3 regions of the Candidatus Photobacterium acropomis genome follow, and region 1 is predicted to be linked to each of the others. Evidence: riboswitches for the same ligand, from Rfam matches in the RefSeq annotation. Region 1 holds a riboswitch; each other region holds the start of a gene.
What was found. A riboswitch is a leader RNA that binds a small molecule or an ion and turns the genes downstream of it on or off. The one in region 1 is predicted to bind thiamine pyrophosphate.

Region 1 (4,290 bases):
AAGAATTCCTTGATAACCATCGTTAGCAGATTCACCTAACGAGTCGTGACCACGCCAAGATTGGATCACAATACTCTTAGGGAGATCTGGGTGATAGGTTTCATCCCAGCCGATCATTTTTCGTTTATGGCGTTTTAAAATCTGCTCGACGCGTTGGTTAAAATAAGCGTGAAGGGCGAGTGCATCTTTCAAATTATTTTCTTTCATGAAACGCTGAACATGGGCACTGTTATTCCATTGCTCAGGATCAACTTCATCACCACCAATATGAATATATTCGTCAGGAAATAGTTCGGTAACTTCCGTAATTAAGGTGTTAATGAATTCATAGACTTCAGGTTTCGTCGGATCCAGTAATGGTTTATGAACACCCCATTTACGCTCTATTTGATAATCTTTTACTTCGGTCATTAATTTTGGATAAGCCGCGGCAATTGCGCTGGCATGACCAGGTAGATCCACTTCAGGAATGACTCGAATACCAAGACTATTGGCATACGCCACCACATCTTTAATTTGTTCTCGGGTATAAAAATGTCCGTCTGAGCCTTTCTCTTGCAGGTTAGGGTAGGCAACAGATTCTAAACGCCAGCCTTGATCATCGGTTAAGTGCCAGTGGAAAGTATTGAGTTTGGCTGATGCAAGTCCATCAAGTTGACGTTTAATGACATCAACAGGAATAAAGTGACGAGCCGTATCAATTAATGCGCCACGCCAAGGAAAGCGAGGTGAATCTTCAATGGTGACGGTTGGAATATTGAATCCATTGGTATCTGCTTGAATCAACTGCAAGAAGGTTTCAATACCACGCATTGCCCCATAAGGCGTATTAGCGGTTAATTTTGCTTGTTTACTGGTGACTTCTAACTGATAGCTTTCATCTTCTTTGGCGCGCTGTACTTTTGTTGGTGCAGGCGCTTTAACATCAATCGTGAGGGTTGGTGTTTGGTTTTTAGCTTGAATCGGTGTGGTGAGAAAAAGCCCTGTTTGTCTTTCAATGCGGTGATTTAAGCGTTCAACCAATGAGGTTAATCGTGGTGAAGTGAAGCCCGTTAATTGGGCATTGAAATGACGATCAATCACTAAAGGGGCGCTATTGGTTAATGACACTTGCTGAGGGTAAGGCATTAACTGAAGATCTGTATTAGGTTTTGCTGCCATAGTAGGAACCGAACATAGTAAGGCAATGCTGAATGCTAAAGGTTTTAAATTCATATTTTTCTCTAAGCGATGGTGAGCATGGATAACTTTTTGAGTTAATTTAGTCGCTTGGAGGTAAATATCCTGAAAATTAGGTTAAAAATAAGAGCTTTATCTTAGCCATAAGTCTTAATCATTCTGTGCTAGATCATGGAATATCATGTTTTTGTTGTATTTATGTTATAGATAAAGAAACAAAAATGACAAAGTTGAAAGCGTAAAATTGCTAACTTACAAGATAAGTGTGATCAGTGCTGAAGAATGAAAAATATTTGACGAAAAATGACAAAGAGTAACTGAGTTACATTGTTGTTGTGATGTTCGTTCATGTGGCTATCCCTCATTTATCGTATTGATATATGAGGGATATTTGATTGCTATAACAGTTTAAGAGCCGTGATTATTTGCTGTATCAGCATGTAGCGCAAAGAAATGATCAACAGGACCATGCCCATGTCCGATATTGAGTTTATCTGCATGTTGAATCGCAGCGGTAATATAGTGCTTTGCCAGTTGTACCGCAGACATAAGAGAATAACCTTGAGCAAGATAAGAGGCGATAGCTGATGATAAGGTACAACCTGTGCCGTGGGTATTACTGCTTTGAATTCGTGGTGCAGAGAAGATTTCTATCTCTTGCGGCAGGATAAGTACATCATTACTTTCATTTGTGTGTTCAAGGTGTCCACCTTTAAGCAAAGTCGCTTTTGCACCAAGTAAACGTAGTGTATTTATCATTGCTAACATGCCCTCTTGGGTATTGGGCGTATCTAATTGTGTTAATGCGGCAGCTTCTGGCAGGTTTGGAGTAATGATATCAGCAAGCGGCAGTAGCACTGTTTTAAGGGTTTTTATGGCTGTTTGTTTTAATAAAGGATCGCCGCTGGTGGCAATCATCACAGGATCGACTACTAAAAACTTTGGCTGATATTGGCGAATTTTCGCCGCGACAAGCTCAATGATATCGCTATCAGCAAGCATACCAATTTTCACTGCAACAATGTTTAAATCACTAAATACAGCATCTAACTGTTTTTCAATAATCGACAAGGGGATAGGGTGCACAGCAGAAACCCCAAGGGTATTTTGTGCTGTGATAGCGGTAATCACAGAACACGCATACCCACCGGTAGCAGATATAGCTTTGATATCCGCTTGGATACCTGCTCCACCACCGCTATCTGATCCGGCAATGGTTAAAACGATGGGCGTTGTAGCTTTATTGAAAGTGACTGACATAGCATATCTCTATAATAAAGCGTAAGAAGTGCTTACCTAAAAAGCAGGTATGATTACTTACCTTTTAAGCATCAACTGAACAGCAATTGATTTTAGTTCCTTACGCCAGTACTAACTGGTTCAAGTAAATACGGGTTCCACAATAGGTGTGATCTCAGCACAAGGCTCCCCGACTAAGGGCTATATAGTACCAAAAATGTGACTAGCTGACTTCTGTTAGCACTAATTTGTGATACTGAGTCAGTTAATAAATTTGATTTATTTGTAGTTGACGTAACGAAAAAGCTATTTAGTTGTTAACCTTGTCTAATAATTTACATTTAGTTAAGAAAAATATTATCTTTATTTGGAATTAAATGTGTAACCAAATATTAATAATTATGGTTGTAGATGAGTATAAATATTTCTTAATGGAATATAATTATTATTTAATCTTATTCGATATTAAAATTGTTAATTTAATAAACAAATCACGTTGTGAGTTATTCTTTATTGGAATTTATTTTTAGTGTGAAGATAAATTACCTTATTATTAATAACCATAATTACTTTGATAGAATTTAATGGAGACTTTTACCTTATATAATAATTATGAATAAAAACTTACATTCGCTATCGTATTTTTTACCAGCATTCTTATTTTCATTTTATAGCGTTTCTTCAGCTTCATCAGAAATCGATAGTTTGATGTCGATGGATTTAGATGAGTTAACAACTCAGAACGTGACAGTCACAACGGCAGCTAAAAAAGAGCAGTCGCTTAATGAAGTACCCGCTGCGTTATATGTGATCACCAATGAACAAATTCGCCGTAGTGGCGTACGCTCTATTGCCGAAGCTCTCGCATTAGCACCCGGAGTACAAGTAACCAAGATCAGTGAATTTAATTGGCAGGTTTCTCTGCGCGGTTTAAATGAAACGCTGTTTAATAAATTGCTAGTGATGGTGGATGGACGCAGCGTCTTTAGCCCTCTCATGTCAGGTACTTTTTGGCATACCATTGATACGATTTTAGATGATATTGATCGTATTGAGATCTTACGCGGTTCTGCTGGCACGATGTGGGGGGGGAATGCGACTAATGGTGTTATCAATGTCATTACTAAAAATAGTAATGAAACCTTAGGTCAGTTTTTAGAAATAGCGCATGGTCAATATAACTATAAAGAAGCAGACTACCGTTATGGTTTTCAATTAAATGATTTCACAACAGCAAGATTATCAGTAAAAGGTGTTCAATCTGATTATTACTCATTTAATGATGATGAGTGGAATAATTATAATGTTGCGTTTCGTACCGATTATATTGAAGAAGATCAGTTCTTAACTTTCCAATTAGGTGGTTACCATACTAAGTCAGAGCATTTTAGTTGGTATACCTATGATATTTTGGATAAGCCTGTTCATCCTTTGTATCCTAATACAGCGATAGTAGCGAATCCTTCACTATTAACAGATTATTCTCGTGGCGTTTATTCGAGTCTTAATTTTGGTAAGAGGGTGGGTGATACTCAATATAAGGGGTCATTATGGGCAGATACTAATTCACGTACAGAGCCAACAGCGAATGGTAAATACAGTACGGTGAATGGTGATGTATTAATGATCACTAAATTGAACGAACAAAATGAATTAACTCTAGGTATTGGTGCGCGTTTTACTCGCTTAAAAATTCCAACGGCTAAGCACGATTATTATACTGATATGCAGCCTTATCAGCGCATAACATCAGATCATGTGCAGAGAGAGCAGATCTACAATGTGTTCTCGCAGTTAGAAACGCAACTGACAGATAAAGTCACATCAAGCCTTGGGGTTAAAGTTGAGCATTTCACTCGTAATCATACAACT
Region 2 (4,290 bases), on a different contig from region 1:
AGTGGCACAGATCCTATCAGCTGCACTGATGCTACGTTACAGCCTTGGCGAAGAAAAAGCTGCACGCACTATTGAGCAAGCTGTATCACAAGCATTGGAAGCTGGTGAACTCACCGCCGATCTTGCCAGTGATAAACCTGCATTAACCACCTCTGAAATGGGCGACAAGATCGCTGCATACATTCAGCAAGCATAAGGGAGCATGAGCAATGTCGAACACTAATAATAGCGCCCCTAAAACGCTTTACGAGAAAGTTTACGATGCCCACGTTGCCGTTGCAGCACAAGGCGAAAACCCGATCCTGTATATCGATCGCCACTTAGTGCATGAAGTGACATCACCACAGGCTTTTGATGGTCTGCGTGAAAAAGGTCGTAAAGTACGCCAAGTATCAAAAACCTTTGCCACCATGGATCACAATGTCTCTACTCAAACTAAAGACATTAATGCCTCGGGTGAAATGGCACGCATTCAAATGGAAACGCTAGCCAAAAACTGTGAAGAATTTGGTGTTACCCTGTACGACCTAAATCATAAATATCAAGGCATTGTGCACGTTATGGGCCCAGAGCTAGGTATTACGCTACCGGGTATGACCATTGTTTGTGGTGACTCACATACCGCCACTCACGGTGCCTTTGGCGCGCTAGCCTTTGGTATTGGTACTTCTGAAGTGGAGCACGTTCTAGCAACTCAGACCCTAAAACAATCTCGTGCCAAAACCATGAAGATTGAAGTAAAAGGTAAAGTTGCTGAAGGCATTACCGCTAAAGATATCGTCCTTGCGATCATCGGTAAAACCACTGCCGCTGGCGGTACGGGTTATGTAGTGGAGTTCTGTGGGGAAGCCATTACCGATCTGACGATGGAAGGTCGTATGACCGTCTGTAACATGGCAATTGAACTGGGCGCAAAAGCCGGTTTGATCGCACCGGATCAAACCACGTTTGATTATATTAAAGATCGTGAATTTGCACCGAAAGGCGCTGACTTTGATGCAGCAGTCGAATACTGGACATCACTGAAATCGGATCCTGATGCTGAGTTTGATGCAGTCGTCACCCTTGATGCGAAAGATATTAAACCACAAGTGACATGGGGAACTAACCCTGGCCAAGTGATTGCCGTTGACGAGCCAATTCCAACACCTGAAAGCTTTAACGATCCAGTAGAAAAAGCATCAGCGGAAAAAGCCCTCGCTTACATGGGGCTAGAAGCAGGTAAAGCACTGTCTGATTTTTCTGTTGATAAGGTATTTATCGGTTCATGTACCAACTCACGTATTGAAGATATGCGTGCAGCAGCAGCGATTGCCAAAGGGCGTAAAGTTGCCCCTAATGTTCAGGCTCTGGTTGTGCCAGGTTCAGAGCAAGTTAAAGCACAAGCGGAAAAAGAAGGGCTAGATAAAATCTTTATTGAAGCCGGCTTTGAATGGCGTCTACCTGGGTGCTCAATGTGCTTGGCAATGAATAACGATCGCTTAGGTCCCGGTGAACGTTGTGCCTCAACCAGTAACCGTAACTTCGAAGGTCGCCAAGGCCGTGATGGACGTACTCACCTAGTAAGTCCTGCGATGGCAGCCGCTGCGGCATGTGCTGGTCACTTTGTCGATATTCGTCAACTAGACGCAGCTTCTGCGTAACAAAAGGATGTGAACATGACTGGTTTTAAACAACACACTGGGCTTGTCGTACCGCTAGATGCTGCCAACGTCGATACCGATGCGATTATTCCAAAACAATTTTTACAGAAAGTCACTCGTACTGGATTTGGTAAACACCTTTTCCATGACTGGCGTTTTCTTGATGATACTGGCGAGCAAGCAAATCCTGATTTTGTAATGAATGCCCCACGTTACCAAGGGGCTAGTATTCTGCTTGCCCGTGAAAACTTTGGCTGTGGTTCATCTCGTGAGCACGCACCATGGGCACTGGCTGATTACGGGATCCAAGTAATGATCGCACCAAGCTTTGCCGACATTTTCTACGGTAACTCGATCAACAACCAAATGGTGCCTGTTCGCCTAACCGAGCAAGAAGTCGATGAGCTGTTCCAATTTGTTGAAGCCAATGAAGGTGCTGAGATCAACGTCGATCTCGAAAAGATGATCGTCACCGCTAACGGTAAAACCTATTCATTCGAAATTGATGAATTCCGTCGCCACTGTTTGCTTAATGGTCTAGACAACATCGGCTTAACGCTACAACACGAAGATAAGATCGCCAGCTTTGAGAGCCAAATCCCTCGCTTCCTTGCTTAATCATTCATCATTTTAAACTTCATAGACGCCCTTTGTGGGCGTTTATTTTTTGTCGCTAATAACAAAATAAACAATAAAAGCAGGTTTTAGTCACCAAATACTCTATAGTCGTTTAGAAAAACGATTGCTTACTATTATCAAGGAATACAACACCTTGATGAGAGAATGTTAATACTGTCATTGCTTTAAATAATATGCGCTTTGTCTACAGCAGGTGGTGTATTCAGACGCTATCACTTATTTACTGTTACAGGTACAATGCATTGTTCTCATTGGGGAGCCTGTTGGCTGAGATTGTTAAGCATAACTGCTTTATACAGAACCCATCGAACCTGAACCAGGTAATGCTGGCGTAGGAATTGAGATACTCGAACATTTAACTAAATGCTCGAGTCTGCTGCACCGCACGATGCGACAGCTCTCAAACCTGTGCCGCTCTCTCTTTCTATTTTTGTCCATAGGATGTCGGACATACCGGAGCGCATAGTGAAAAAAACAACCACTCTTCTACCACTTATCTCATTGTCACTTATCGCAAGCACTGCTTTTGCTGCCGACAATACTCTCAACGTCTACACCTACAGCTCATTTGCATCTGAATGGGGCCCTGGCCCTGTGATCAAGAAAGCATTTGAAGCGCAATGTAATGGCTGCAAGGTAAATTTTGTTTCACTAGAAGATGGCGTCTCTATTTTAAATCGTGTGCGTCTTGAAGGTAAAAACAGCAAAGCCGATATTCTATTAGGGCTTGATAATAACCTGATGACAGAAGCAAAAAACACTGGATTACTAACAACCTCTAACGTTGATACCAGTAAGCTAACACTACCCAAAGGCTGGAATGACGATACATTCGTGCCTTATGACTATGGCTACTTTGCCTTTGTCTACGACAGTTCAAAACTGCCAAATCCACCAGCAAGTCTTGACGCCTTGATCAAAGATCAAAACATTAGTGTGATCTACCAAGATCCTCGCACCTCAACCCCAGGCCAAGGTTTAATGTTGTGGATCAAGTCTGTCTATGGCGATAAAGCACCGGAAATGTGGCAGCAATTGGCAAAACACACCGTCACTGTAACCAAAGGCTGGTCAGAAGCTTATAACATGTTCTTAAAAGGCGAGTCAGATATGGTGCTGTCATACACCACATCACCGGCTTATCACATCATTGCTGAGAACAAGCATCAGTACAAAGCGGCTGATTTTAAAGAAGGCCACTACATGCAAGTGGAAGTCGCAGCGAAGATGAAAAATAGCCCACATCCAAAACTGGCTGATGAGTTCATACAATTTATTGTCAGTGATGCGTTCCAATCACAAATCGCTACCCATAACTGGATGTATCCAGTAACCAAACAAAACTTACCAAAAGGATTTGATGAGCTCACCGTACCAAGCAAAGCCCTTGAGTTTAGTGCCGATGAAGTGGCAACACACCGCAAAGCTTGGATCCGCGAGTGGCAACAAGCATTGACTCAATAATGGTTTAAGACTTTGAACAAACGCATCACCTTATTGCCCGGTATGATCAGTGCCGGGCTGATCATTTTCATTGTCGTTTCTGCGCTATATGCCTTAATCAGTGAAGCTAGCGATTGGCAACTGGCAACCTTATGGCATGATCCCTACCTGCGTCATGTAACGGGGTTTAGCTTCTATCAAGCGATCCTCTCAACGCTACTCAGTATCATTCCTGCGATCCCCATCGCCTATGCCCTTTCTCGTCGTCAATTTATCGGCAAAGCCCTACTCCTTCGCCTCTTTGCGATGACATTGGTTATGCCCGTCTTAGTGGCCGTTTTTGGTTTACTGTCGATTTATGGCAAAAGCGGCATCATCAGCCACGGCTTAGCGGCACTTGGCTTACCACCATTAAATATTTACGGCTTAAGTGGGATCTTACTGGCACATGTGTTTTTAAACCTGCCGCTTACTGTACGCTTTTTACTGCAAAGCCTCGATGGTATTCCTGCTGAGCAACATCAACTTGCTGCTCATTTAGGGATCACAGGATGGAGTAAGTTTC
Region 3 (4,290 bases), on a different contig from region 1:
AGCAGCAACGCACGTCACCATCATGATGCCAAATATCTAGATAGCCACCCTTAACTGGCAAGCCACAAATTACTAAGTCTGGGCGTTTCAGTACTTCTGCTTTGAGCGATGAGAGTTTCGCATCGATAGAGCCCCATTGATCTTGGATCTCATAATCTATCAGCTCAGTGGAGCAGGCTTGTTCAAAGCCCACTCGTTTAATGCTCGATGATGTTGATACCTCAACCCAAGCTTGGCTTGATGGCATCAGCGTGACTTGCTCACCTAACTGATAGTCAGCAGCTGCGGCTAATAAGGGCTCAATATGCATCACCAAGGGCGATAAAGCCTTCGGTAAGCTTAATGTGCTCATTTAGCACTCCTCTTTCGCAGGGTGATAAAGCTCGCTACCTTTCTCACGGAATTCTTGTGCTTTTTGCTGCATGCCCTCTAACGGATCGTCTAATAGCTTGATTGCTAGCTCATCAGATCGTTCAAGATCTTTTGCATAATCACGTACTTCTTGAGAGATCTTCATTGAGCAGAATTTAGGACCACACATTGAGCAGAAATGGGCAATTTTGCCAGACTCTTGAGGTAGGGTTTCGTCGTGATATGCACGCGCCGTTTCAGGATCTAAACCAAGGTTAAATTGGTCTTCCCAACGAAACTCAAAACGTGCTTTTGATAAGGCATTATCACGTACTTGCGCACCGGGATGCCCTTTGGCTAAATCTGCCGCATGAGCACATAGCTTATAAGTAATAAGACCAACTTTTACATCTTCTTTATTAGGTAAGCCTAAATGCTCTTTAGGTGTCACGTAACAAAGCATTGCACAACCATACCAACCGATCATCGCTGCACCAATGCCCGAGGTAATATGATCATAGCCTGGTGCAATATCGGTAGTTAGAGGGCCTAAGGTATAGAATGGCGCTTCATGACAATGCTCAAGCTGCTCTTCCATGTTTTCTTTGATCATATGCATTGGTACGTGTCCAGGGCCTTCAATCATGACCTGAACATCGTATTCCCATGCAATCTTCGTCAACTCACCTAAGGTACGTAGCTCACTAAACTGCGCTTCATCATTCGCATCAGCGACGGATCCCGGACGCAGGCCATCACCCAGTGATAGTGAAATATCGTATTGCGCACAAATCTCACAGATCTCACGGAAGTGCTCGTAGAGGAAACTTTCTTTATGGTGTGCCAAGCACCACTTGGCCATAATAGAGCCGCCACGCGATACAATGCCTGTTACGCGTTTTGCCGTCATTGGTACATAACGAAGCAGTACACCAGCATGGATAGTGAAGTAATCCACCCCTTGCTCAGCTTGCTCTAGTAATGTGTCACGGAATACTTCCCAGTTAAGGTTCTCAGCCACACCATTCACTTTTTCAAGAGCTTGATACATAGGTACCGTACCAATCGGAACAGGGCTGTTACGAATGATCCATTCACGGGTTTCGTGAATATTTCGACCTGTTGATAAATCCATTACCGTATCGCCGCCCCAACGGGTCGACCAAACAAGCTTCTCAACTTCTTCTTCAATTGATGAACTCACTGCCGAGTTACCAATGTTGGCATTCACTTTAACAAGGAAGTTTCGGCCAATGATCATTGGCTCAGTTTCTGGATGGTTAATATTGGCAGGAATAATTGCGCGACCTTCAGCCACTTCTTGACGCACAAACTCAGGGGTAATTTCTTTTGGTAAGTTGGCACCAAAGCTAATGCCTGGATGTTGCTGATTCAAGACTTCATCACGGTATTTCGCACGCCCCATATTTTCACGGATCGCGATATATTCCATCTCAGGAGTAATAATACCTTGGCGCGCATAGTGAAGTTGTGTCACGCACTTACCTGCTTTTGCACAGCGGATCGGTGCACGTTCACCAAAGCGTAAATCATCTAACGTCTTATCATCTAAGCGTTCGTTAGCATAATCAGAACTTAAACCGTCAAGGAGCTCTGTATCGTCACGATCTAAAATCCATTGTTCGCGAACAGTAGGCAAACCACTGTAGATATCAATCGTCTTATCCGGATCGGTATAAAAACCCGAAGTATCGTAAACACGTACAGGTTCGTTTGGTTCAAAAATAGGGGATTCTTTACTGCCACCAACCAAACTATCAGCAAGAGTAATTTCACGCATAGGTACACGAAGATCAGGTCGACTTCCCTGCACATACACTTTTTGTGAATTTGGGTATGGCTGAACAGTTAATGATTCAATAAATTGTTTCGCTTCCAGTCTCGCTTGCTTGCGATTCGACATAGCAGTTTCCTTGATTTTTCAATGTAGGGGAAAATGCTTGGCGGATGGGCGTAAACAAGAGGTGTGTACTTTATGTACAACTATGCAGATGCGTACAGTGATCCTAGAAGATATGTAGCAGAAGACATTCTCTTGTTCCCTTCGCAGGTATTAGCCTGATCAGGTTCAACGGATCCCGCAATGCGGTCTCAGCCATATGGCACTCCGACAAGTAGCAACGAGTATAGAGAAGCTGTAAAAGCGCAACAACCTTTATACTGAGAAAAAATGTGAAAAGTGACAGATAACAAAAAGCCGTGTATCAACACGGCTTCTTATTACATTCAGCATATTGCTCAAGATTATTGTGAAATTAATACATCACAATTAAGGTGATTCGCTAAAGAATCGCTTAAGTCACCAAAAAGGTGGAAAGTCGATTTGTGATACCCAGTGATCACAAGGTTCGCATTAAGCTCCTTGGCTAAGGCTTCAATATGTTTAGCTACATCACCATCTGCAGTATGAATCGCTTTAACCTTGTAAGAAGAAGCTGCAATGAGTTCAGACAACTCTTTCATACGCTTTTTAGCAATAGCGTCATGCTCTTCTTGTAATTCAACTTCAACATCAATAAAGCTGACGTTGCCAATCCCTGGTTCAACATAAGCAACATGTAAATCAGCGTGATTCTGCTCAGCAATAACGCCAGCTTTTACCATCAATTTATGCGCATTTTTATCTTCAGGGTTAACCGCTAATAACACAGTTTGGTAAAGCGACATATCTAGCCTCCTTGAGCTAAGGCTCATTACAAATTCAATAATTATGATTATGATGCTATAAATGTAGCTATACAACTAACGATGTGGCTGACGAATTAATATTCGAATGAATCAATGATTGCAATATTGGAGAGTTCTCACCTTTCTAACTAGCGATTATCATGACCGCTTTCTATCATTACCTGAAAATATAAACGAGATCCCAATGAGCCAATATTTATTACTAGGATTCATCGCGCTTGGTGGTGCATTCGGTGCCTGCTCACGATACCTAATTTCTGAGCTATGCGTAATGCTATTTGGCCGTGGCTTCCCATACGGTACTTTAACCGTAAACGTGCTGGGCTCCCTGATCATGGGGCTATTGATGTCAGCACTGAATCAAGGAATGATTGAAGCTGCGCCATGGCGACCAATCATCGGCTTGGGCTTCCTAGGTGCATTAACTACGTTCTCAACATTCTCAATGGATAACGTAGTACTTATGCAGCAAGGCGATTTTTTTAAAGCTGGTTTAAACATTTTGCTTAACGTTATTGTCAGTATCGCCGCATGTTATGTTGGTTACCAAATCATGATGAAAAGCTAACTAGCAGACATAAAAAAACCGCCTATTAGGCGGTTTTTTATGTCTTACATCTAGGATACGTAAACTTAAATAGCAATTTACCCAATAGCACGACATACCATCATTTATATCAAACTCAAAAAACTGCATCTTAATCATGCTTTATAGACAATCGAAAAGTCTAAATCGATAAATGCAAAAAAGCCCCGCTATTTCTAGCGAGGCTTCTTAATAAGTGGCGGAGCGGACGGGACTCGAACCCGCGACCCCCGGCGTGACAGGCCGGTATTCTAACCAACTGAACTACCGCTCCACACGGAGATAAAACGTTCGTTTTATCCGATACCTGTCGTTCAGAACAAGCATCTTATCTTTTTTGCTTTCATCTTTTTCTTAAAAAGATGAAAACGAATAGGAAGCCTGGCGATGTCCTACTCTCACATGGGGAGACCCCACACTACCATCGGCGCTATTACGTTTCACTACTGAGTTCGGCATGGGATCAGGTGGGTCCATAATGCTATGGTCGCCAAGCAAATTCGGTACAATCTTGAAAAGCTGATTCTCAAACACACGTTCAAGTGTTCTTGGAGTCCGTATAAAACCCCTTGGGTGTTGTATGGTTAAGCCTCACGGGCAATTAGTATCGGTTAGCTCAATGCCTCACAGCACTTACACACCCG

Region 2: linked by a shared signal. The riboswitch ahead of thiB (thiamine ABC transporter substrate binding subunit) and the one ahead of thiD (bifunctional hydroxymethylpyrimidine kinase/phosphomethylpyrimidine kinase) in region 1 are both predicted to bind thiamine pyrophosphate.
Region 3: linked by a shared signal. The riboswitch ahead of thiC (phosphomethylpyrimidine synthase ThiC) and the one ahead of thiD (bifunctional hydroxymethylpyrimidine kinase/phosphomethylpyrimidine kinase) in region 1 are both predicted to bind thiamine pyrophosphate.

What each region holds. Positions count from the first base shown of each region.
Region 1 covers NZ_CP131608.1:1,360,628-1,364,917, reverse strand. Annotated here, with positions in the region: gene Q7657_RS06180 (beta-N-acetylhexosaminidase) at 1-1,215, opposite strand, end outside; gene thiD (bifunctional hydroxymethylpyrimidine kinase/phosphomethylpyrimidine kinase) at 1,588-2,439, opposite strand; TPP riboswitch at 2,520-2,621, opposite strand; gene Q7657_RS06170 (TonB-dependent receptor plug domain-containing protein) at 3,031-4,290, shown strand, end outside.
Region 2 covers NZ_CP131609.1:73,673-77,962, forward strand. Annotated here, with positions in the region: gene leuB (3-isopropylmalate dehydrogenase) at 1-196, shown strand, start outside; gene leuC (3-isopropylmalate dehydratase large subunit) at 210-1,643, shown strand; gene leuD (3-isopropylmalate dehydratase small subunit) at 1,659-2,261, shown strand; TPP riboswitch at 2,525-2,637, shown strand; gene thiB (thiamine ABC transporter substrate binding subunit) at 2,724-3,746, shown strand; gene thiP (thiamine/thiamine pyrophosphate ABC transporter permease ThiP) at 3,789-4,290, shown strand, end outside.
Region 3 covers NZ_CP131609.1:387,701-391,990, forward strand. Annotated here, with positions in the region: gene thiE (thiamine phosphate synthase) at 1-352, opposite strand, end outside; gene thiC (phosphomethylpyrimidine synthase ThiC) at 353-2,275, opposite strand; TPP riboswitch at 2,395-2,492, opposite strand; gene Q7657_RS08430 (universal stress protein) at 2,617-3,039, opposite strand; gene crcB (fluoride efflux transporter CrcB) at 3,245-3,628, shown strand; tRNA gene Q7657_RS08440 (tRNA-Asp) at 3,844-3,920, opposite strand; rRNA gene rrf (5S ribosomal RNA) at 4,026-4,141, opposite strand; rRNA gene Q7657_RS08450 (23S ribosomal RNA) at 4,227-4,290, opposite strand, start outside.